DNA from 3 places in the Bradyrhizobium sp. LM2.9 genome. Region 1 is predicted to be linked to each of the others. Evidence: predicted binding sites of a transcription regulator. Region 1 holds the regulator's gene; each other region holds the start of a gene.
The links. Region 1 encodes LexA, which represses DNA repair genes until DNA is damaged. Its sites were predicted from a motif close to TGTTCNNNNTGTGTTCNG; they were not measured.
Positions count from the first base shown of each region.

Region 1 (7,711 bases):
GACCGATGTGAACCAGGAAGTCGCGTCGTTGCAGCGTCCCAACCGAATTCGCCCAGGAGCGGTCATCCAGTCCCGGGCGATCAATGTCTGGAATCGCGAGACTTAGTTCGGCACCGCAGCCTTAGGCGCAGGCTTGGCCGCGACAGCATTCGCGGTTTGGCCGTGCAGGAAGTCATAGGCCGTATGCAGCGCCTTGTCGTCCTTCTCTTCCGGCGGAACATAGGACTGTGATCCGGTCTGCTCCGTGCCATCGGCCGCCTGAAGATGGCCGCGCATCTGGGACTCCGCCATGGTGTCCATCCGGCCCTTCAGCTCGGGCGGCACGTCCTGGAGGATCTCGATGTCGGGCGCGATGCCCTGGGCCTGGATCGAGCGGCCCGACGGCGTGTAGTAGCGCGCCGTGGTCAGCGCCAGCGCACCGTTGCGGGCACCGAGCGGAATGATGGTCTGCACCGAGCCTTTGCCGAACGAGCGCGTGCCGATGATGGTCGCGCGCTTGTGGTCATGCAGCGCGCCGGCCACGATCTCGGAGGCCGAAGCCGAGCCGCCGTTGACCAGAACCACGAGCGGCTTGCCCTTGGTGAGGTCACCGCCGTGCGCGGTAAAGCGCTGGGTCTCTTCCGCATTGCGGCCGCGGGTCGAGACGACCTCGCCGCGCTGCAGAAACGCGCTCGACACCGACACGGCCTGGTCGAGCAATCCGCCCGGATTGTTGCGCAGGTCCATCACGTAGCCCACGAGCTTCTCCTGCGGGATGTCCTTGGAGATCGACGCGATTGCCTTCTTCAGGCCGTCGGTGGTCTGCTCGTTGAACGAGGAGACGCGGATATAGCCGATATCGCCGTTCTCGACGTGGAAGCGGACGGGGCGCACATGGATGATCTCGCGCTTGATCGCGACGTCGAGCGGGGCGTCGGCCCCCTTGCGCACGATCGTGAGCTTTGTCTGGGTGTCGACCGGGCCCTTCATCTTGTTGACGGCCTGCTCGAGTGTCATGCCCTGCACGGCATCGCCGTCGATCTTGCTGATGAGGTCGCCCGACATGATGCCGGCCTTGGACGCCGGCGTGTCGTCGATCGGCGAGACGACCTTGACGAGGCCCTCCTCCATCGTGACCTCGATGCCGAGCCCGCCGAACTCGCCGGAGGTGGTCTCCTGCATCTCGGTCCAGGCCTTGTCGTTCATGTAGCGCGAATGCGGATCGAGCGCGGTCACCATGCCGGTGATCGCGCCTTCGATCAGCTTGGCATTGTCGGGTTTCTCGACATAGCTCGCCTTCACCCGCTCGAATACTTCGCCGAACAAATTGAGCTGGGAATAGGCGTCATTCGCGCTCGCTGCCGCCCGTGCTGCCCATACGCCGCCGTGCGGACTGGCTACCAAAAGGGTCAGACACGCTCCGGTGAGCGCGCCCAAGGGGAACAGCAGGGTTTTCCGCATGGATAGACAGGCCTTTTTGCTTTGGGCTTCGGCTGCGCCATGCAAATGGCGATCCAGCCCGCTGTTCACAATACCATTCTGGTTTCTTCAAGGCCGAGATACCACGCCGGCGGCTAGACCGTAAAAAATCCCTTCGCCCGGGCCTAAACTTTTGGCAACGTTCCGAAACCGTTTCGCGCAAGACGGGAATCGGTCCGCCGGCCCACGCCTCGCAGCTATGCGATTTTAGGATGGTTTTGGAGGGCCGGACACGATAGGCGATGACAATAAGAGTTCAAATTCTCGGGAGGACAACAATGAATGACGCGCCCCGCACCCGGCCGGAGAGGAACGTCGAACTCGGCGCCAGCGCCGAGCCGTTCCAGAACCTGCACGAATTCATCCGCAAGGCGCGTGCCAATCTGAACCAGAACGCCTGGGACTACATCGTCGGCGCCGCCGAGACCGAGACCACGATGCGTCGCAACCGCATGGCGCTGGACGAAATCGCCTTCCGCCCGCGCGTGCTGCGCGATGTCAGCAAGGTCGTCGGCTCGGTCGAGCAATTCGGCCGCAAGATGCGCCTGCCGGTGGTGCTCGCCCCCGTCGGCGCGCTCGAAATCTTCGATCCGGATGGCGCGGCGAGCGTGGCACGCGCCTGCGGCACTTTCGGTGCGGCGCACATGCTGAGTTCGGTGTCCGAGCCCGGCCTCGAGAAGACCGCCGAGGCGGCACCTGGCGCGCTGCGCCTCTACCAGCTCTATGTGCGCGGCGACGATGCCTTCGTCGCCGACGTTGTCAGCCGGGCCGAGAAGAACGCCTATGCCGCCTTCTGCCTGACCGTCGATACCGCCCATTACAGCCGTCGCGAGCGTGACATCGCCAAGCGGTACGTTCGCGAGAGCCGCCTGCGCGCCACCGGCGGCGATTTCCAGAAGGGCCTGGAGTGGCGGACGGTGAAGATGATCAAGGACAAGTTCAAGATCCCGCTGATCCTCAAGGGCATCGCGACGCCAGAGGACGCGCTGATCGCGATTGATCATGGCGTCGAGTGGATCTACGTCTCCAACCATGGCGGCCGTCAGCTCGATCACGGTCGCGGCGCCATGCACGTGCTGCCCGAGATCGTCGATGCCGTGAAGGGCCGCGCGAAAATCATGGTCGATGGCGGTGTCTGTCGCGGCACCGACATCGTCAAGGCAATAGCGGCGGGCGCCGACCTCGTCGGCATCGGCCGGCTGCAATGCTGGGCACTGGCGGCGGCCGGCGAAGCCGGCGTGGCGCGCATGCTGGAGCTGCTCGAGGACGAAGTGCTGCGTTGCCTCGGCTTGCTGGGTGCGACTTCGTTCACCGAGGTCGACAAATCCTGCCTCCATGCAGCGACCGCAACCAACGCGCCGAGCGTGTTCAGCGCGTTTCCGCTGTTCGACCACGAGCCATATCGATACTGAGTGAAAGGACGCAATGACACCGCTCTCTCCCGGCAGCGCGGATGCGCTTCTGTTCGATCTCGGCCGCGTGGTGCTCGATATCGATTTCTCCAAGGCGATCGCCTGCTGGGCGGGACATGCCGGCTGCGAGCCCGATGCCATCGTCGCGCGCTACGTGCGGGACAGCGAAGCCTATCGGCTGCACGAGGTGGGCAAGCTCAGTGACGAGGACTATTTCGCCTCGTTGCGAGATTCGCTCGGAATCGGCATTTCGGACGCGCAGTTCCTGGAAGGCTGGAACGCGATCTTCACCGGCGAAATGCCTGATATCGCCGAGCTGTTGCCGCGGGCAGCGAAGCAGATGCCGCTCTACGTCTTCTCCAATACCAACCGGCCGCACGTGGACTATTTCTCGAAGGAATATGCCGACGTCCTCCGCCATTTCCGCGAGCTGTATTTGTCGTCCAGCATCGGCCTGCGCAAACCGAATGCGGAGGCCTTCGACCACGTCGTTGCTGCGATCGGCGTGCCCGCCGGGCGTATCGTGTTCTTCGACGATCTTGCCGAGAACATTGAAGGCGCGCGGGCGCGCGGCTTGACGGCGGTGCATGTGACCTCGCCGCGTGACGTCGGGATCGCCCTCAAGGCGCTGGGGATCTGACCGCCGGCCTGGCGCATTGCCAGGCAAGCCGACCTGCCGATCCGGAACAATTTCACCCGGGGACGAGGAACCAAAACACTTTGTGCATTTTTAGACAGAGTTCCGGGAACGGAATGCCACCCTCCGGACTCTTGAGTCCGTTGGGACTTCTACGGACGGATGCATCATCGTGTTGGGCAAGACCTACCTCACCAAGCAGGCCTCTCTTCTTCTTGAATTCGCCAGGACAACTTCAGACTCGGACCTTTCCGCCAAGCTCGTGAGCAAGGCCGCCGACCTGAAATCCCAGGCCGATCCGCTTCCCGACAAGGATCAGGGGTCGAAGGCGCCCGACGTAAGTCCCGAGCAGACAGGGACCTGATAGGCGCTGGCCGGGGCGCTCGTCATTCTCGTCCCTGCCATGGTCACTCTCCTGCCGATCTGTCTCGTTCCTCGGATCATGCCGCGACGGGCTTGATCTTGCCTTCCAGAACAATGTGAAGCAGCGGGATGACTGTCCCCGCTCAGCTGTTTTTGCCTCTGCGCCCGCGCTCGGCTAGAAGACTTGCGGAACATTCGCCCGAACGTGCCGAGCAGGAGTTTTCGCCGTGGCCTTGATGCCGGTTTCTGACGCGCTTGCCGCGGTGCTGGCGGGTGCAGAGCCGCTGCCCGAAGAGATGGTTGCCATCGACGAAGCCTACCATCGCGTGCTCGCGCGCGACGCCGCGGCCCGGCGCACGCAGCCGCCACAGGCGATGTCGGCGATGGATGGCTACGCGGTGCGTGCGGCCGATGCCGCGACGATCGATTCGAAGCTCACCGTCATCGGCGAGGTCGCGGCAGGTCGGCCGTTCGCGGGAACAGTCGGCGCCGGCGAGGCCGTGCGGATCTTCACCGGCGGCGTCGTTCCCTACGGCGCCGACGCCGTCGTGATCCAGGAGGACACGGTCGCCGACGGCAAGCGCATCACGATCAAGGAAGCCGCGATCGCCGGACGGCACATCCGGCCCGCCGGTGTCGATTTCCGCGACGGCGACGTGCTCCTGCGCAAGGGAAGCCGTCTCACCGAGCGCGACCTCGCGCTTGCGGCCGGGATGAATCACCCGCACCTCTCCGTTTGCCGACGTCCGAAGGTCGCGATCCTCGCCACCGGCGACGAGCTGGTGATGCCGGGCACCACGCCCGGTCACGGCCAGATCGTCTATTCCAACGGCTACGCCCTGCACGCTCTCGCTCGCAGCGAGGGCGCCGAGACCATCGACCTCGGTATTGCCGCCGACACGCTTGAGGCCACCACCGTCGGCATTCGACGCGCCCGCGAGAGCGGAGCCGACATCCTGATCACGACCGGCGGCGCATCGGTCGGCGACCACGATCTGGTCCAGCAGGCGCTGAGGGACGAAGGCATAACGATGGCGTTCTGGAAGATCGCGATGCGGCCGGGCAAGCCGATGATGCACGGGCGGCTCGGCGCGATGGAGGTGATCGGCCTGCCGGGCAATCCCGTGTCGTCCTACGTCTGCGCTTTCCTGTTCTTGGTGCCGCTGATTCGCGCTCTCTCGGGCCGTTCAGTGATTCACCATCGCCGCGAGCGCGCCGTGCTCGGCCGCGACGTCGGCGCCAACGACCAGCGGGAGGACTATCTACGCGCGCATCTGGAGGAGCGCGACGACGGCACGCGCGTTGCCCTTCCCGTCAACCATCAGGACTCTTCGCTGCTTGCGAATCTCGCTGCGGCACAGGTACTTCTCGTGCGCGCACCGTTCGCGCCGAAAGCCGAAGCAGGCACACCTTGCGAGGTGTTGCGGCTCCCCGTGTGAGCGCCCCGACAACGCATGTTCCGCGAACTTCGCTCTGTTCACGGTAAATTAAGCAGTTGCGGAACACATATCGAACATATAGTGTCCGTTCATGATTTGTTTCGAGCGTGTAGCGGCTTATTGCTGAATTCAGCGTCTCGGAATCGAACGACATCAAACGGGAGACTTTGGTCGAGATGTTAACGCGCAAACAATACGAGCTTCTGCGGTTCATCAATGAACGTCTGAAGGAAAGCGGCGTGCCGCCCTCCTTCGACGAGATGAAGGATGCGCTCGACCTGCGCTCGAAGTCGGGCATCCATCGCCTGATCACGGCGCTCGAGGAGCGCGGCTTCATCCGACGCCTGCCCAATCGCGCCCGTGCGATCGAGGTCATCAAATTGCCCGAGCTCCAGGCCGCCGCCGGCAGCCGCCGCGGCTTCACGCCGAGCGTCATTGAGGGCAATCTCGGCAAGGTGCGTGCGAGCTCCAGCCTGCCCGCGGACGATGGTGAACGTCCGGTCGCGGTGCCGGTGATGGGCCGGATCGCGGCCGGCACACCGATCGAGGCGTTACAGACCCGCAGCCACACTATCAGCGTACCGCCTGACATGCTTGGCTCGGGCGAGCACTACGCGCTCGAAGTGCGCGGCGATTCCATGGTCGAGGCCGGCATCCTCGACGGCGACATGGCGCTGATCCAGCGCAACGAGAGCGCCGATACCGGCGACATCGTGGTGGCGCTGATCGACGACGAGGAAGCAACCCTCAAGCGCTTCCGCCGCCGCGGCGCATCGATCGCGCTCGAGCCCGCCAACGGCGCCTATGAGGTGCGCATCCTGCCGCCGAACCGGGTGAAAATTCAGGGCAAGCTGATCGGGCTGTACCGAAAGTACTGAGCCTGTACGGCAGTCACGCAATTCCAATTGGAGTGGACGGATTGCCCGCTCCGGCTGGATAGTCATCCTGGTTCTGCACAGATTATCCGGCCGCTTCTCCGGCGGTCCATCCTCGACACGCCGCGCCAAGCATCCCAGAGGCTTCGCGGCGTTCCGGTTTGAGGAGACGTCTGCGCAACGGCATCTCCGGCCGCTGACGTGCGCGACCGAAATGCCCAGGAGCAGGCTTTGTTCCTCGCCGATTCGGGAAAGATAAAGTGATCGCGGCGTGCGGAAACCAGCCGCAGATTTGCCCATAACCAAGCAGAGGCTTGTGTGTTTCCACTCTGATAGGGGCCTGCGCCTCGATAAGAGACGCCGGTTGCTATCCCAGCATGAGGAGCACCCGATGTGTGACTACAGCCTGCATGCCATCGCGTCGCGCCCCGCCGAAATCGGCGAGACGGTCGTCACGACAACCTTCCGCGGCACCTCGACGCGTGGTTTTGCGTCCGCAGCCGATCCGACTGTGGCCGTCTGCCTGCTGCCGGGAACGGAGCTCGCCTTCGCCGACAACATCCGCTACGACAATCGCTGGATCTGGACACGCACGATCAATTCCCGTGTCGGCAAGTTCGGCAAGATCGATCCGCACATTCCCGACCGCCATCATGACGCGATCGAATTCCCCGACGGCAAATACGTGCTGGTGACCCAGCTTGTCGAAGGACAGCGCGCGACCGTGCTGCAACTGCCGGTGACGCTGCCGGCCGGCGAGCGCGAGCACAAGCCGCAGATCATGGCCAACAGGCAGCCGACCATCACGCGCCTGCCGATCGGCTGACACGGTCGCCCTCCGGCCACGGGATCGGAGGCCAGGATTGATTTGCAATCGCCGGCCGTGGCCGGCGAGGTGGTGTGGTTTGCGTCCAGCGAATCCGATCGGATGCACCAGCCGACTGCATCTCTCCGCACGATCCGATTAATCGTCGGCTTGCAAATCGATTTCCGCCGGCGTTGCGTCCTTGCTGCGTGGCGGGATCGCTTTCGGCGCAAGACTGCCGTCGAAATCACCTTCGCCTGCGCCGGCCGGCAACCAGGGACGGCTCGTGCCTCTTTCCCTCACCGCCTGAACTGCAAAGCCGTCACCACGCTGCGTCAGCGCCAGCGCGCTCTGGCTCGCGAGCCGCCGTCGATCGACCACCATCGCGGCGCAATCGGGCGGCGCGGGACGTGCCGTCACCACCAGCGCGGCGCGGTTGCAATCGTCCGCCAGCGCGTCGATGCGCAGTGCCAGCGCGACCAGCCGCCCATCGGCGAGCGGCGTCACGCAGCCGGATTCATCGCAAGACACGCCGGCGGCCAGCGAGGCGCTGGCGGCATCGCGCGGATCGGCGTCGGCAGCCAACCACTCCTTGAGCAAAAAGCTATCCTTGCTCGTCTTGATCAGGTGAAGATGTCCGTCCTTGCCCCGCACCGCGACGCTCTGGCCATCCCCGGCAATCAGGATGTCGGGCTGCCGCACCGACAGCCCCCAGAGGATCG
Region 1 is NZ_JBSRYJ010000002.1:2,279,813-2,287,523, forward strand. Features, by position in the region: gene ACVWW3_RS12380 (DMT family transporter) at 1-2, shown strand, start outside; gene ACVWW3_RS12385 (S41 family peptidase) at 103-1,440, opposite strand; gene ACVWW3_RS12390 (alpha-hydroxy acid oxidase) at 1,737-2,870, shown strand; gene ACVWW3_RS12395 (HAD family hydrolase) at 2,884-3,510, shown strand; gene ACVWW3_RS12400 (hypothetical protein) at 3,680-3,871, shown strand; gene ACVWW3_RS12405 (molybdopterin molybdotransferase MoeA) at 4,098-5,309, shown strand; gene lexA (transcriptional repressor LexA) at 5,486-6,187, shown strand; gene ACVWW3_RS12415 (hypothetical protein) at 6,576-7,010, shown strand; partial or broken gene ACVWW3_RS12420 (ComEC/Rec2 family competence protein) at 7,149-7,711, opposite strand, start outside.

Region 2 (7,711 bases), 3.4 Mb from region 1:
GCAGTACCGAGCGCGCGGGCGTTTTTCTTACCAACGCCCTGACGGGTTGGGAGCCACACATTACTAAGCCGCTGCCGTTTCCAGATCTCGAAGAGGAGCGGTCTCGGGCTGACGACATAAAGCAAAAGAAGCGCATCATCGTTGTAATCGGAAATCCTCCCTACAATGGCTTTGCGGGCGTGAATGATAGCCGTGAGGAGCGTGCGCTTAGCGAAGCATACAAGAAGCCTAAAAAGGTTCGTCGACCGGAAGGGCAGGGGCTGAACGACCTGTACGTGCGTTTTTTTCGAATGGCTGAACGCCGGATCGTGCAAAAGCTTACCGTCGAGAAGATGGACCTTCTGGATGATGAACTTCAATATAACTACGAAGATGGTGGTCACGGCATTGTCTGCTTCGTCTCAAACTATTCTTGGCTCGATGGCGCATCCTTCACCGCAATGCGCGAAAGATATCTTGAAGCCTACGACGCCATTCGGATCGATTGCCTAAATGGAGATAAGTACAAGACGGGCAAGACGACCCCTGATGGGGCACCTGATCCTTCAGTTTTTTCGACGGAGCATAACCGCGAGGGGATTCAGGTCGGCACGGCTATTACAACGTTGGTACGGAAGCTGGAGCATCAACCTGCATCATCCGTACAATTCCGCGAAATTTGGGGTGAAAAAAAGCGAGAGCAGCTTTTGAACTCGGCTGATGCCGACAACGATATTATCTATTCAAGGCCGAAGCTTTATTGGGAAGTCGATGTCCCATTTCGTCCTTTGACTGTTCGAGATGACTATTTTTCTTGGCTTTCTTTGCCGGATATTCTTCCGACGTCGTTCCCGGGAGTAAAGACCAGTCGAGATGAGTTTCTTGTCAGCACTGAGCGCAGTGTATTGGAGCATCGGCTACAGGAATACTTCAGTTCAAAGCTTTCAGATGAAGAGATTCGATCCAAATATCCGCAGGTTATGACAACTTCGGATCGCTTTGATCCTGTTGAGACAAGAGCGAAGCTTCTCAAGCGTGGAATCGCTGCTGACGCGATAGTTCCATATGCATATAGGCCATTCGACATACGCTGGCTTTATCGAGAGCCGGAGACCAAGCTTCTTGACGAGAAGCGAACAGAGTATTGGCCGCATGTTGCGACTAGTAATCTCTTTTTGAGCGCTGGTGAGCGAAACCGGAAGGAGGATTTCTATCAGCCACAGGTGACAAGCTGTCTCTGCGACCATCATTTGGTCGAAAGTAACGTCGGCATGTTTCCGCAACTCCTGATGGATGGGAACGATCGAGTCCTGAATCTTACCCGATCTCTATATGATTTCGTGAGCTCCCAAAAATTGTCTCCGGACCGAATTTTTTACCATGTTGTGGCGGTTTTGCAGGCGCCGAAATATCGTGTCGAAAACGCTGGAGCTCTTCGTATGGATTGGGCCCGAGTGCCGGTTCCAAGAGATGCTGATCAGCTAACGCGATCAGCCGATCTAGGCGAGACGCTGGCGACATTGCTTAACCCCGAAAAGCCGGTAGTCGGTATTTCAAAAGGGAAGTCGCGCCCCGGAATCAATTTTCTAGGTCTGCCGATGAAGCAGGATGGTGCTTCGCTCGGAGCGTCGGACCTAAGTTTGACTGCCGGGTGGGGCTATTTCCAAGCCGATAATAAAACCGGAAATCGAAAAACCATGGCGGGTCAGGGGCTCACCGTCAGTCGCGATTACACCTCGGCTGAGATTGGCGCACTCGAAGCGGAAGCTGAGATTCACGGATTGACGCTGAATGACCTTTTGCTGTTGGTTGGTCCTCGAACTCGCGACGTCTACCTCAATGGCGACTGCTATTGGTCGAATATCCCGGACAGAGTCTGGGACTATGACCTCGGTGGCTATCAAGTAATCAAGAAGTGGCTCAGCTATCGAGAAAAGAGCGTGCTTGGACGTTCGCTACAGCCGGATGAAGTAACCTATGTTTCGGAGATTGTTCGGCGGATCACTGCGATCCTCGCGTTGGGGCCGTCACTTGACGCTAGCTATCAGGCCTGCTCGGCCGATCCGGTGACGTACGAGGAGCTAGGCTTATCGCGCGATGCTGCTCGCGAGCGGAGGGACGCGAAGACCCTGAAGCGCGGCCCATCGAAAAAGCATTCGCCTGCCACAAAGCAAAACCGCGAGACGGTAAAGGCCAACCGAAAGCGCAAGGCGAAATCGGGCTAGACAGTTTTGCCTCCCACCAACAAAAACGGCCGGATCTTCCGATCCGGCCGTCACGCAAAACTCTCTCCGGCTAAGCCTACGCCTCGCGACGCGAGCCCCCGCCCAATTAGAAAATTTTTAGCTCGCCTTCTTCGCCGGCGCAGGCGTCGGGCCGACCTTCTTCTGAATGGCGCGCTTCAGCTCGAGGGCGCGCGGCGACAGCACGGCGGCCTTGGCCTTGATCAGGAAGGGGTCGAGGCCGCCATTGTGGTCGACGCTCTTGATCGCGCTGGTGGAGACGCGCAGGCGCACGTTGCGGCCCAGCGCTTCGCTGATGAAGGTCACGTTGACCAGGTTCGGCAGGAAGCGGCGCTTGGTCTTGATGTTGGAGTGGCTGACCGTGTGGCCGACCTGGGGGCCCTTGGCCGTCAATTCGCAGCGGCGAGACATGGCAAAATCCTCAATCTTTCCCAACGATGTGCGGCCGCCATTCGGGGCGCCACGGGCAAATTCTCTGTCCTTGCAGGGAGCGGGCGGACGTATAGGGGGGAAGGGGCGGGCCGTCAAGGTTTTGGGGCGGGTTTCGTGCTCCACGCCGGCGGCGGTCCACCCCCTCTCCCGCTTGCGGGGGAGGGCTGGGGTGGGGGTACCTCCGCGGAGGGGCAATCGTTATCACAGGCAGTGTCTCCGAGAGGAGAAAACCCTCACCCGCGCTTCGCGCGACCTCTCCCGCAAGCGGGAGAGGTACTGGAGCCCGGAGCGATCCCCCGATCACCAAAACGGCAGTGTTTCAAGCGCTTTACCATCACATAAAGGGCGTATTCGCACCCGAAGAGTTCAGTGGAGTTCGGAAGCGGACATGCCCGGACACATTGCTTGCCGCGGTATTTGGCTTAAGTAACAACCGTTCGCGCTCCGATTGGATTGTTTCGTGTTCACAACGCCTCATCATGCGCCCGGCCTGCGCTCAACGGAGCGGCGCGCAAGCGATCCGCGCTCTGCCGGCCGGCTGGCCATGGCGGCCCTGTGCGGGCTGGTTTTGGCGTGGGCGGCGGAGCCCGCGGCGGCGCAAGGCAAGCTCGAGGCGCAATATGAGGCCTCGCTGGCCGGCATTCCCGTCGGGCGAGGCGCATGGAATATCGATATCGGAGACGACGTGTTCGCCGCAGCCGCCTCGGGCGGCACCACGGGGCTGCTGAAGTCGTTCGCGGGTGGGTCCGGCACCGGCGCCAGCCAAGGGCGGGTGGTCAACGGCGCTCTGGTCGCGACCGGCTACCAAGCCTCCACCACCACCTCGAAAAAGACCGAGGAAATCCGCATCACGCTCGACAAGGGCAATGTGAAGGATTTTGCCATCGTACCGGAGCCCCCGGTCGATGCAGACCGCATCGTCGTCACCGATGCGCATCGCCGTGGCGTCTGGGATCCGATGACGGCCTCGCTGGTGCGCGTGCCCGGCACCGGCGACGTGCTGTCGCCGGACGCCTGCCACGGCAGCGCCGCCGTGTTCGACGGCCGCATGCGCTACGAGCTCAAGCTCGATTTCAAGCGCATGGAGACCGTCAAGGCGGAGAAGGGCTATCACGGCCCGGTCGTGGTCTGCTCGCTGTTCTTCGTGCCTGTGGCGGGCTACATCCCCGACCGCCCCGTGATCAAATACCTCGCCGCCCAGCGCAACATCGAGATCGCGTTCGCGCCGGTGGCGGGCACGCGCGTCCTGGTCCCGTTCTGGCTGAAAGTGCCGACGCCGCTCGGGCCCGCGATGCTGGAAGCCACCAGCTTCATCACATCAGCCCAGCCGCCGCGGGTCGCGAAGACGCAATAGGCCTGGCGGCCCGCCCGTTTGGCGAAAATAAACACAAGTGATTTCAACGACTTACCTACTGTGCATGGGGTTGTTTTCGCGGTTTTGTTTTGGAGGGGGCCTTGAGCAGGGAATCCATTTGACTCCTCGCCGATTCTGATTCGACTCCGCGCCATCCCCAATTTTAAGGAACGCGCCACCGAAACGTCGCTTGTGCGGCAGCCCGAAACTCCATCTAGTGCGCAGTCAATAAGTCTCCCGCGACATGTTGCGTGAACGGAACAGGACTGATGGGGAGTCTGCGATTCGGCCGCGATTCGTTCTCAACTCGTTCCGAAGCTTAAAGACACAGGGAAAAGCGTCGCAAAGTGAGACAGTTGCGTGGGGTTTGGGGAGCGTCACCATATTCTCCGCTGCTTGATCCCCTTACCCTGAGGAGGCCGCGTAAGCGGCCGTCTCGAAGGGCGAGGGGCACGGCACCATCCCGGGCCTTCATCCTTCGAGACGCGCTGACGCGCTCCTCAGGATGAGGAGCAAGGCCCAGCCTCCGGCCCGCCCCAAAACAGCACTGACATTCGCCCCAATCGCCATTACCTAATCTCTGAGATGCCCTTTTCCTCCTCCCCCTTCGCTTCCGAGCGGCTTCCCGGCGCCGGCGTCACTGCGGTGCTCGGGCCGACCAACACCGGCAAGACCCATCTCGCCATCGAGCGGATGCTCGCGCATCCCTCGGGCATGATCGGGCTGCCGCTGCGCCTGCTCGCACGCGAGGTCTACAACAAGATCGCCGCGCGGGTCGGCCCCGACGCCGTCGCGCTTGTGACCGGCGAGGAGAAGATCAAGCCGAAATCGCCGCGCTACTGGGTCTCCACCGTCGAGGCGATGCCGCGGGATCTCGACGTCTCGTTCCTCGCCGTCGACGAGGTGCAGATCGCCTCTGATCTCGAGCGTGGCCACGTCTTCACCGACCGCATCCTCAACCGCCGCGGCCGCGACGAGACGCTGCTGCTGGGCGCAGCAACGATGCGCCCGATCATCGAGCGGCTGCTGCCGGGCGTCTCCATGATCACGCGGCCGCGCCTGTCGCAGCTGGAATTCGCCGGCGATCGCAAGATCACGCGCCAGCCGCGCCGCACCGCCATCGTCGCCTTCTCGGCCGACGAGGTCTACGCCATCGCCGAGCTGATCCGCCGTCAGCATGGCGGCGCCGCCGTGGTGCTGGGATCGCTGTCGCCGCGCACCCGCAACGCGCAGGTTGCGATGTTCCAGAACGGCGAGGTCGATTATCTCGTCGCCACCGACGCCGTCGGCATGGGCCTCAATCTCGACGTCGACCACGTCGCCTTCGCCTCCGATCGCAAGTTCGACGGCTACCAGTTCCGCCGCCTGACGCCGTCCGAATTCGCCCAGATCGCCGGCCGTGCCGGCCGCGCCACCCGCAACGGCACCTTCGGCACCACAGGCCGCTGCGGGCCGTTCGAGCCCGAGCTGGTGAACGCGCTCCAGAACCACACCTTCGACCCGGTCAAGGTTTTGCAATGGCGCAATTCGAAGCTGGATTTCGCCTCGCTCGGCGCGCTCCAGGTGTCCCTGAACCTGGGCCCCGGCCATGAGGCGCTGACGCGCGCGCCGATCGCCGAGGACATGCGCGTGCTCGACCATGCCGCCCGCGACGCCGATGTGCGCGATGTCGCGCATGGCAAGGAGGCCGTGGAACGGCTGTGGGAGGCCTGCCAGATCCCGGACTACCGAAAATTGTCGCCGGCCGCCCATGCCGAGCTGGTCACCACGCTGTACGGCTTCCTGATGCAGAAGGGCTGCATCCCGGATTCCTGGTTCAGGACGCAGATCGACCAGGCCGACCGCGTCGACGGTGATATCGACACCCTCTCGGCCCGGATTGCGCAGATTCGCACCTGGACCTTCGTCGCCAACCGCCCGGACTGGTTGAAAGACCCCGAACGCTGGCAGGGAATCGCCCGCGAGGTCGAAAATAAATTATCGGATGCGCTCCATGAACGCTTGACTGAGCGTTTCGTTGATCGCCGGACCAGTGTATTGATGCGCCGCCTGCGGGAGAACACGAGCTTGAATACTGAAATCGGCAAGACCGGCGAAGTCATCGTCGAAGGCCATGTCATCGGCCGCCTCGATGGCTTCACCTTTGCACCGGATGCGGCGGAAGCCGGCTCCGATGCGAAAGCGTTGCAGGCTGCAGCGCAGGCCGTGCTCGCCGGCGAGATCAACGCGCGCGCCGAAAAACTGGGCAACGCGCCGGACGAGCAGTTCGTGCTGACCTCGGAAGGCATGATCCGCTGGACCGGCGACGCCGTGGCGCGGCTGTCTGCCGCAGAGGACGCGCTGCATCCGCGCATCCGCATCATCTCCGACGAACGCCTGACCGGCGGCCCCCGCGACAAGGTGCAGGCCCGGCTCGACCTCTGGCTCAAGACGCACATCGAAAAGCTGCTCGGGCCGATGTTCGAGCTGTCGAAGGCCGAGGATGTCACCGGCATCGCCCGCGGCATCGCCTATCAGCTCGTCGAGGCGCTCGGCGTGCTGGAGCGCCAGAAGATCGCCAACGAGCTGAAGGACCTCGACCAGCCCTCGCGCGCCGTCCTGCGCAAATATGGCGTCCGCTTCGGCGCCTATCACATCTATTTCCCCGGCCTGCTCAAGCCGGCCGGGCGTGCGCTGGCCGCCCTGCTCTGGGCGCTGAAGCAGGACAATGTCGATCCCTCCGCGCTGTCGGGCGCGCAGCATCTGGCGAGCTCGGGCCGCACCTCGTTCCCGGTCGACAAGCAGCTGCCGCGCGATGCCTATCGCGTGCTCGGCTACAAGCAGGCCGGCGAGCGTGCCGTGCGCGTCGACATCCTGGAGCGTCTTGCCGATCTGATCCGCCCGGCGCTGGCCTGGCGCGAGAACGCGTCGGGCGAAAAGCCCGCCGGCGCGTTCGACGGCCGCAGTTTTGTCGTGACGCAGGCGATGACCTCGCTCACCGGCTCGGCCGGCGAGGACTTTGCGTCCGTGCTGCGCGCGCTCGGCTACCGCATGGATAAGCGCCCACCGCTGCCGGCAAAGCCGGTTGTCGTGGAGACGCCGGCTGCTGAAGCAAGCACCGAAGCTCCGGCCGAGACGCCCGAGACGGAAACGCCGGTCGAAGGCGCTGCCGTGTCTGCGGATGCCGCAATCGAAGCCGCCGCCGAGCCTGTGACCGTCGAAGACGCGCCCGGCATGGAGCAGCACGACGAGCCCGTGCACGAAGAACCGGCGCTCGAAGCTTCCCCTGAAGCCCCCGTCACGCCGGAAGACGCTCCCGGCATCGCGCCGCCTGTGGAAGAGGTTGCTGCACCCATTGAGGCTGCTGAAGCTGCTCCCGCCGAAACCGCTCCCGCAGAGACCGCTGCAGCCGAAGCCGCTGCGTCGGCCGATGCTGCTGCGCCTGTGGATGCTGTGGCCACACCCACAGAGCCCGAGCTCATCGAGGTCTGGCGTCCCGGCGGCCGTCACGACGATCGCAAGCCGCGCCACGAGCGCCATCGTAACCAGCGCCACCACAATCAGCCGCGGCCGCAGGCCGGTGCTGAAGCAGGTGCCGCGCCTGCCGAAGGCGAAGCAGCGCAGGCCGCCGACGGCGAGAAGCGCGGCGAGCGTCATCGCCATGGCGGCGGTCATCGCAGAGATTCCGGTCGCGATGGCGGCAGAGACTTCCGCAAGCCGCGCG
Region 2 is NZ_JBSRYJ010000002.1:5,715,270-5,722,980, reverse strand. Features, by position in the region: gene ACVWW3_RS29640 (type ISP restriction/modification enzyme) at 1-2,204, shown strand, start outside; gene rpmB (50S ribosomal protein L28) at 2,322-2,633, opposite strand; gene ACVWW3_RS29630 (DUF3108 domain-containing protein) at 3,199-4,008, shown strand; gene ACVWW3_RS29625 (helicase-related protein) at 4,594-7,711, shown strand, end outside.
Region 2: ACVWW3_RS29625 (helicase-related protein) is a predicted target of LexA. The motif match lies at 4,306-4,323, and genes of this name have one in related genera.

Region 3 (7,711 bases), 3.3 Mb from region 1:
TGTTGACGATGCGGTAGCGGTAGTGACGCTTCACGGCCGAGAAGCGCGCCTCGAAGGTATCAGGCACTATCTCCGCCTCGAGCACCGCGACCGGATGCGGGCGCAGATGCGCATTCAAGCCGTCGCGAAAACGGCCCTGCGGAAACTGCTTGTCGATATCGACATGCGCGACCTGGCCTCGCGCATGCACGCCGGCATCGGTGCGCCCGGCGCCGTGCACGCGCGCATCGGCTCCGGTCATCGCCTTGACGGCAGCCTCCAGCGCACCCTGCACCGACGGCAGCGTCTCCTGCACCTGCCAGCCGAAGAACGGCGCGCCGTCATATTCGATGGTGAGCTTGTAGCGTGGCATCTTGTCCAGTTTCGCTGTCATCGTCCGGCTCGACCGGGCGATCCAGTACTCCGCAGCCTATCCGTTCGACCGAGAAGCCTCGGCGTACTGGATACCCCGCCTTCGCGGGGTATGACAGCGTCAGGTGAATTTGGCGCCGGTCTTCAGCGGCACGCCGCGCAGGAAGTCCGCGGCCTGCATGCGCGCCTTGCCTTCGCGCTGGAGCTCGATAAGGCGGATTGCGCCATCGCCGCAGGCAATGGTGAGGTGATCGTCGAGCACCTCGCCCGGCCTACCCGAACCCTTCGCCAATTCACAGCGCAGGATTTTTACGCGCGCGTTCTCGCTCACCCCGGTGAGCTCGGCCCAGGCGCCGGGGAACGGCGACAAGCCGTGGATGTGGCGCAGCACCTCGCGCGCCGGCCTGGTCCAGTCGATCCGCGCTTCGGCCTTGTCGATCTTGGCCGCATAGGTGGCGCCGTCCTCGCTCTGCTGCTTGAGCTGAAGCCCGCCGCGGGCGAGCGCGGCCATGGCGCGCACCATCAGATCGGCGCCGAGCCGGGACAGGCGGTCGTGCAGATCGACCGCAGTCATGGTGTCAGTGATTGCAAGGCGCTCGGCCATGGCGACGTCGCCGGTGTCGAGGCCGACATCCATCTTCATGACCATCACGCCGCTCTCGACATCGCCGGCCATGATCGCGCGGTTGATGGGAGCAGCACCGCGCCAGCGTGGCAACAGCGAAGCATGCAGATTGTAGCAGCCGAGCTTTGGCGCATCGAGAATCGTCTGCGGCAGGATCATGCCATAGGCGACGACGACGGCCGCATCGGCGTCGAAGGCACGAAATTCTGCCAGCGCCCCCTCGGTTTTCAACGTCTTCGGCGTCAGCACGGGAACGCCAAGTTTCCGTGCTGCCTCTTCCACCGGGGTCGGCTGCAATTGCAGGCCGCGCCGGCCGCCGGGCTTCGGCGCGCGCGTATACACGGCCGCGATGTCGTGGCCATGCGCGACGAGCTCGAGCAGCGTCGGCACGGAGAAATCGGGCGTGCCCATGAAGATCAGGCGGAGGGGCATGACAAGCACTCGGTACGTTCCCTCCCCCCTTGTGGGGGAGGGCTAGGGAGAGGGGTGCCACACGACGCGCTCTCTCGGTTTGAGCTTTCGCGCACGCATTTGATTCGGATCATGGACAGACTTCCGCCTGGGCTACCCCTCTCCCTAGCCCTCCCCCACAAGGGGGGAGGGAGTGCAGGGGAGTACGAGGCAGCACTAAACCTCACTCCGCGCGCTTGGCGGCCTTCTCGAACTTCTTGATCACGCGGTCGCGCTTGAGTTTTGACAGGTAATCGACGAACAGCACGCCGTTGAGATGGTCGATCTCGTGCTGGATGCAGGTGGCGTAGATGCCTGCGGCGTCCTCCTCGTGCACCTTGCCGTCGAGATCGGTGAAGCGCACCCGCACCTTCGCGGGACGTTCGACCTCCTCGTAATATTCGGGGATCGACAGGCAGCCTTCCTCGTAGACCGACAGCTCCTCGGAGGAGGCGATGATTTCCGGATTGATGAAGACCCGCGGCTCGGGCTTGGTCTCGCCGTCCTGGTCGGGCTTGGCAAGGTCCATGGTGATCAGCCGCAACGGCTGCGCGATCTGGATCGCCGCAAGCCCGATGCCGGGCGCGTCGTACATAGTCTCGAACATGTCGTCGGCAAGCTTGCGGATCTCCGGCGTGACCTTCTCGATCGGCTTGGAGACCAGACGCAGCTGCTTGTCGGGCAGGATGATGATTTCTCTGAGGGCCATGGCCGCGATTTAAGCCGCGCGCCCGATGCGGTCAATCCGGCCCGGAACCCCGTTAACCCTCCGCTAACCATAAAACTTCAGGTTTCGTTAACCGTAAAAATTAACGGGGCATTTACCATAAATGTTCGCTATTCGTTCGTGCCGCGCAGCGAATCGGCTAGAAGCAGGGGCATGAACGAGATCATTTTCATGCTCGGCGACTGGCCGGTGCGCACCGTGGACGCGCTGATCGGCTTCGGCGCGCTCGTCCTCATCCTGATGGTGGTGATCGCCGTCGTGATCGCGCGCTCTGGACGGCGCGGCGCGGAACTTGCGATCGCCAACGCCATCCGCGCCGACGAGCTCGAGGAGCGCCTGAGCCAAGTGCTGCACGCCCAGGGCGAGGCTTCGGGCCGGGTCGATGCCATGACCCAGACGCTCGCCGGCCGCCAGGCCGACATGGCGCGCGCGGTCAACGAACGGCTGGATTCGGTGACCCACCGCGTCGGCCAATCGATGGAAAACACCACGCGCAACACCATGGATAGCCTGCGCGCCCTGCACGAGCGGCTCGGCATCATCGACAGCGCGCACAAGAACCTCACCGACCTTACCACGCAGGTGACATCCTTGCGCGACGTGCTCGCCAACAAGCAGTCGCGCGGCGCCTTCGGTCAGGCGCGGATGGAGGCGATCGTCCAGGACGGTCTGCCGAAGGGGGCCTACGAGTTCCAGTTCACGCTCTCGACCGGCAAGCGGCCCGACTGCGTCGTGTTCCTGCCCGACCAGCGTCCGCTCTGCATCGACGCGAAATTCCCGCTGGAAGCGATGACTGCGCTGCACGATGCCCGCACCGACGAGGAACGGCGCGTCGCCACGCAGCGGCTGCGCAGCGACGTGATGAAGCATGTCAGCGACATCGCCGAGAAATACCTCGTCGCCGGCGAGACCCAGGAAATGGCGTTGATGTTCGTGCCGTCGGAATCGGTCTACGCCGAGATCCATGACGGCTTCGACGACGTGATCCAGAAGGCCTATCGCGCCCGCGTCGTGCTGGTGTCACCATCGCTGCTGATGCTGGCGATCCAGGTGATGCAGCAGATCATGAAGGACGCGCGCATGCGCGATGCCGCCGACCAGATCCGCACCGAAGTGATCAAGCTCGGCGACGACCTCGGCCGCCTCAGGGATCGCGTGGTGAAATTGCAGAAGCACTTTGCCGACGCGAACGAGGACGTGCGGCAGGTGCTGATCTCCGCCGACAAGATCGAGAAGCGCGCGGGGCGGATCGAGGAGCTCGATTTCAGCAAGACCGACGCACCCGAAGGCCCGCATCTGGTGGCGACCGGTGCGCCGGAGCTGTTCCCAAGGAAGCTCCAGGCGGGGGAGTGACCTGTTCGAGGCTGCCGCCACAATCTCGGCTGTCGTCGTCCGGCTTGACCGGGCGACCCAGTATTCCAGAGACGCCAAATGGGAACGCGCAGCTACTACGTCTACATACTCGCTAGCAAGATCGGCGGCACCCTCTATATCGGCGTGACCAATGATCTCATCCGCCGGGTAGCGGAACACAAATCAAAGCTGATTGAGAGCTTCACAGAGCAGTACGACGTCGTCAGGCTCGTCTACTTCGAGCAGTTCGATGATCCCGAGAACGCGATCAGGCGCGAGAAGCGACTCAAGAAATGGAAGCGAGCATGGAAGATCGCGCTGATCGAGAAAGACAATCCGGACTGGAATGATCTTTATCCGGAGATAGCAGGTCCCCCATAACCCCTGCCTCTGGAATACTGGATCGCCCGGTCAAGCCGGGCGACGACACCTCGCTTGTGGCCGCCAGAATCTGCTAACACCACCCCATGACCGCACCCGACGCGACCTCTTCCGCCACCGCTGACGCGCCCTCCTCCTGGCGTGACAGCCTTGCCGTTTACCTGCAACCGCGGGTGCTGATCGTGCTGTTCCTCGGCTTCTCGTCCGGGCTGCCGCTGGCGCTGTCGGGCTCGACGCTGCTGGTGTGGATGCGGGAATCTGGCGTCGATCTCAAAACCATCGGGTTGTTTGCGCTGGTCGGCACGCCCTACACGCTGAAATTCCTGTGGGCGCCGCTGGTGGACGCGCTGCACGTGCCGCTGTTCACGCGCGCGTTCGGGCGGCGGCGCGGCTGGCTGCTGTTCTCGCAATCGCTGCTGATCGTCGCGATCCTGCTGCTGGCGCTGACCGACCCCGCGCGCTCGCCGTTCTTCGTCGCGCTCGGCGCATTGCTGGTGGCGACGACCTCGTCGACGCAGGACATCGTGGTCGACGCCTTCCGCGTCGAGAGCCTGCCGGAGAGCGAGCAGGCCGCCGGCATGGCGTCCTATGTCGCGGCCTATCGCATCGGCATGCTGGTCTCGACCGCCGGTGCGCTGTTCATCGTTTCGGGTTTCGAGAGCACCGGCATCACCCGCACATCGGCCTGGATGTGGGGCTATGTGGTGATGGCGGGAATGGTGCTGATCGGGACGATCACCGCACTGGTCGCGACCGAGCCCGAGCAGTCGGTGCGGGCGGAAGCCGCGACGCAAACGGAGACCGCGTTCGCACGCGTGCTGCGCGCGGCGATCGGCGCCTTCTCGGAATTCCTGACGCGGAAGGACGCGCTCGCCGCGCTCGCCTTCGTCGTGCTGTTCAAGTTCACCGACGCCTTCTCCGGAACGATGACCGCGCCGTTCGTGATCGACCTCGGCTTCTCCCGCAACGACTATGCGGCGATCGTGAAGGGCGTCGGCCTCGCGGCGACGCTGATCGGCGGCTTTGCCGGCGGCTTCGTCGCGCGGCGCTATTCGCTTGCAACCAGCCTTTGGATCGGCGGCGTGGTGCAGGCGCTCGCGAACCTCTCCTTCGCCTGGCTGGCCTTGGTCGGCACCAGCCAATGGGCGCTCGCCTTTGCCATCACAGCTGAGAATTTCACCAGCGCCATCGGCACCGTGATCTTCGTCGCCTATCTTTCGGCACTCTGCCAAAACCCGCTGCACACAGCGACGCAATATGCACTGCTCACCGCGCTTGCCGCGGTGGGGCGGACCTATCTCTCATCAGGCGCCGGCTTCGTGGCGGATACGACCGGCTGGCCGATGTTCTTCGTGATCTGCATGCTGGTGGCGATCCCGAGCCTGGTGCTGTTGGTCTGGCTGCAGAAGCGCGGGCACTTTGACGCGCTGGGCCCGATAAGGGTTTAGGTCGGCTCTCTCACGTTCGTCATTGCGAGCGAAGCGAAGCAATCCAGACTGCCGCCGCGAAGACAGTCTGGATTGCTTCGTCGCAAGTGCTCCTCGCAATGACGACGGAGGCCCCTACTGCTTCTTGATCAAACTCCACTTCGTGATCACGGCTTCGCTCATCTGGCCGGGATCGCTGGCGCAGGCGATTTCGTCGACCTTGACCGAGATCTCCTTGCCGGCGAACGTCTTCAGCTGTGCGGCCTGCGCGTCGCCGCTGGGAACGAGCTGGAAGGTTTCGGGCCCGGTCTCGAGATTGCACAGCCCGCTCGGCGGCGGCAGCCGGCGCGGTTCGGTGGTGATCTGGTAGGTCGCGACCCGCTTGCCGACGTTCTTGACGTCGCGCACTTTCATCGTGTTCAGCTCGCCCGAGAGCACCTCGCCGGCATTGATCAGCTTGCCGGGCTTCGCCGGCGGCGGAGCCCCGTCGTCCTGCTGCGCGGAGATGGCCGGTGTCCCCAGCATCATCGTCGTTGCGACCAAAGCCCATCGTGTGGCGAAAAGTTTCGTCATGTCGTTCGTTCCGTAAGTCTGGATGGCTAGAACAAGGTGCGCTGCCGCATCGCGGCCGATAGCGTACCTTCATCGAGATAATCAAGCTCGCCGCCGACCGGCACACCATGGGCGAGCCGGGTTACTTTTACGTTGGCGTCCTGAAGCAGGTCGGTGATGTAATGCGCCGTGGTCTGGCCGTCGACGGTGGCATTCAGCGCCAGAATGACTTCATGCACCTGCGTGTCATGCGCGCGCGCCACCAGCGCCTCGATGGTGAGGTCCTGCGGGCCGACACCGTCGAGCGGCGACAACGTCGCGCCCAGCACATGGTAGCGCCCTTGAGTGGCATTGGCCCGCTCCAGCGCCCAGAGATCGGCAACGTCGGCGACGACGACGATGATCGAGGGATCGCGCTTCGGATCGAGGCAGACCGTGCAGGGACTTTGCGTGTCGATGTTGCCGCAGGTCTTGCAGACCTGGACCTTGTCGAGCGCGACCTGCATGGCCGAGGACAGCGGCATCATCAGCGCTTCGCGCTTCTTGATCAGATGCAGCGCCGCACGCCGCGCCGAGCGCGGACCGAGGCCCGGCAGCCGCGCGAGAAGCTGGACCAGCCGCTCGATTTCAGGACCCGCAACAGCGCCCATACTATTGGCCGAGCATCCCCGGCGGCAGGCTGAGCCCGCCCGTGAGCGCCTGCATCTTCTCCTGCATGGCGGCCTCCGCCTTGCGGCGGGCGTCACCGAACGCGGTGACGAGCAGATCCTCGAGCACCTCGCGCTCTTCGACCTTCATCAGCGAGGGATCGATCCTGACGCCCTTGACGTCCATCTTCGCGGTCATGCGCACGGCGACGAGACCGCCGCCGGAAATGCCCTCGACCTCGACGTTGGCGAGTTGGTCCTGCATCTCCTGCATCTTGGATTGCAGCTGCTGCGCCTGCTTCATCATGCCGAAAATATCGACCATCGGTGCTGTCCTTGGAAAGCTAGGCTCTAGAGATCGTCGCCGTCGGAACCGTCGGGCGGATCGTCACTGCCATAGTCGGCGTTAATATCGGATGCCGGCGCCTCGGGGGCAAGCCTGCGGACTTCGACGACCTTCGCACCCGGAAAACGCGACAGCACCTCCCGCACGCGCGGATCGGCCTCAGCGGTGCGCGCATGTTCCTGCTTGGCCGCGTGGTTCACCGAGCGCAGCGTCGGCTGGCCTTGCTCGTTGGAGACGATCACGGTCCAGCGGCGCCCGGTCCACAGCTCGAATTTTCGCGCGAGGTCGGAAATCATGGTCTTGGAGGCGTTGGGCTCGAGCGCGACTTCCAGCCGGCCCTCCTCGAAACGGACGAGACGCATGTCGCCTTCGAGCGCGCCCTTGATCATGAGGTCGCGCCTCTGGCCGGCGAGCGCGACGAGCTGGGTGAAGCTCGTGACGCGCAGCGCGGGCGTCGCGCCTTGCGGGTCAGAAGCGGGCGCTGCCATCTGCGGACGGGCCCCACCGCCGCCGCCAAACGACGACGGAGACGAATTCGGCATGCGAACGGGCGCAGCGGACGCAACCGGCGCGGCCGGCGCGCTACGCGCGGCACCGCCACCGCTCACGACCGGCGAACCGCCTCCGCCCTGCTCCAGCATCTTGAGCGCCTCGTCCGGCGTCGGCAGGTCGGCGACATAGGCGATGCGCACCAGCACCATCTCGGCGGCTGCCGCGGGCCGCGTCGCGGCCTGCACCTCGGTGATGCCCCTGAGCAGCATCTGCCACATCCGCGACAGCACGCGCATCGAGATCTTCGAGGCGAAATCCCGCGCGCGCACGCGCTCGGTCTCGCCATAGGCGACGTTGTCG
Region 3 is NZ_JBSRYJ010000002.1:5,565,656-5,573,366, forward strand. Features, by position in the region: gene truA (tRNA pseudouridine(38-40) synthase TruA) at 1-352, opposite strand, end outside; gene fmt (methionyl-tRNA formyltransferase) at 473-1,408, opposite strand; gene def (peptide deformylase) at 1,611-2,135, opposite strand; gene ACVWW3_RS28875 (DNA recombination protein RmuC) at 2,307-3,506, shown strand; gene ACVWW3_RS28880 (GIY-YIG nuclease family protein) at 3,585-3,887, shown strand; gene ACVWW3_RS28885 (AmpG family muropeptide MFS transporter) at 3,974-5,335, shown strand; gene ACVWW3_RS28890 (hypothetical protein) at 5,450-5,887, opposite strand; gene recR (recombination mediator RecR) at 5,914-6,516, opposite strand; gene ACVWW3_RS28900 (YbaB/EbfC family nucleoid-associated protein) at 6,518-6,838, opposite strand; gene ACVWW3_RS28905 (DNA polymerase III subunit gamma/tau) at 6,865-7,711, opposite strand, start outside.
Region 3: ACVWW3_RS28875 (DNA recombination protein RmuC) is a predicted target of LexA. The motif match lies at 2,258-2,275, and genes of this name have one in related genera.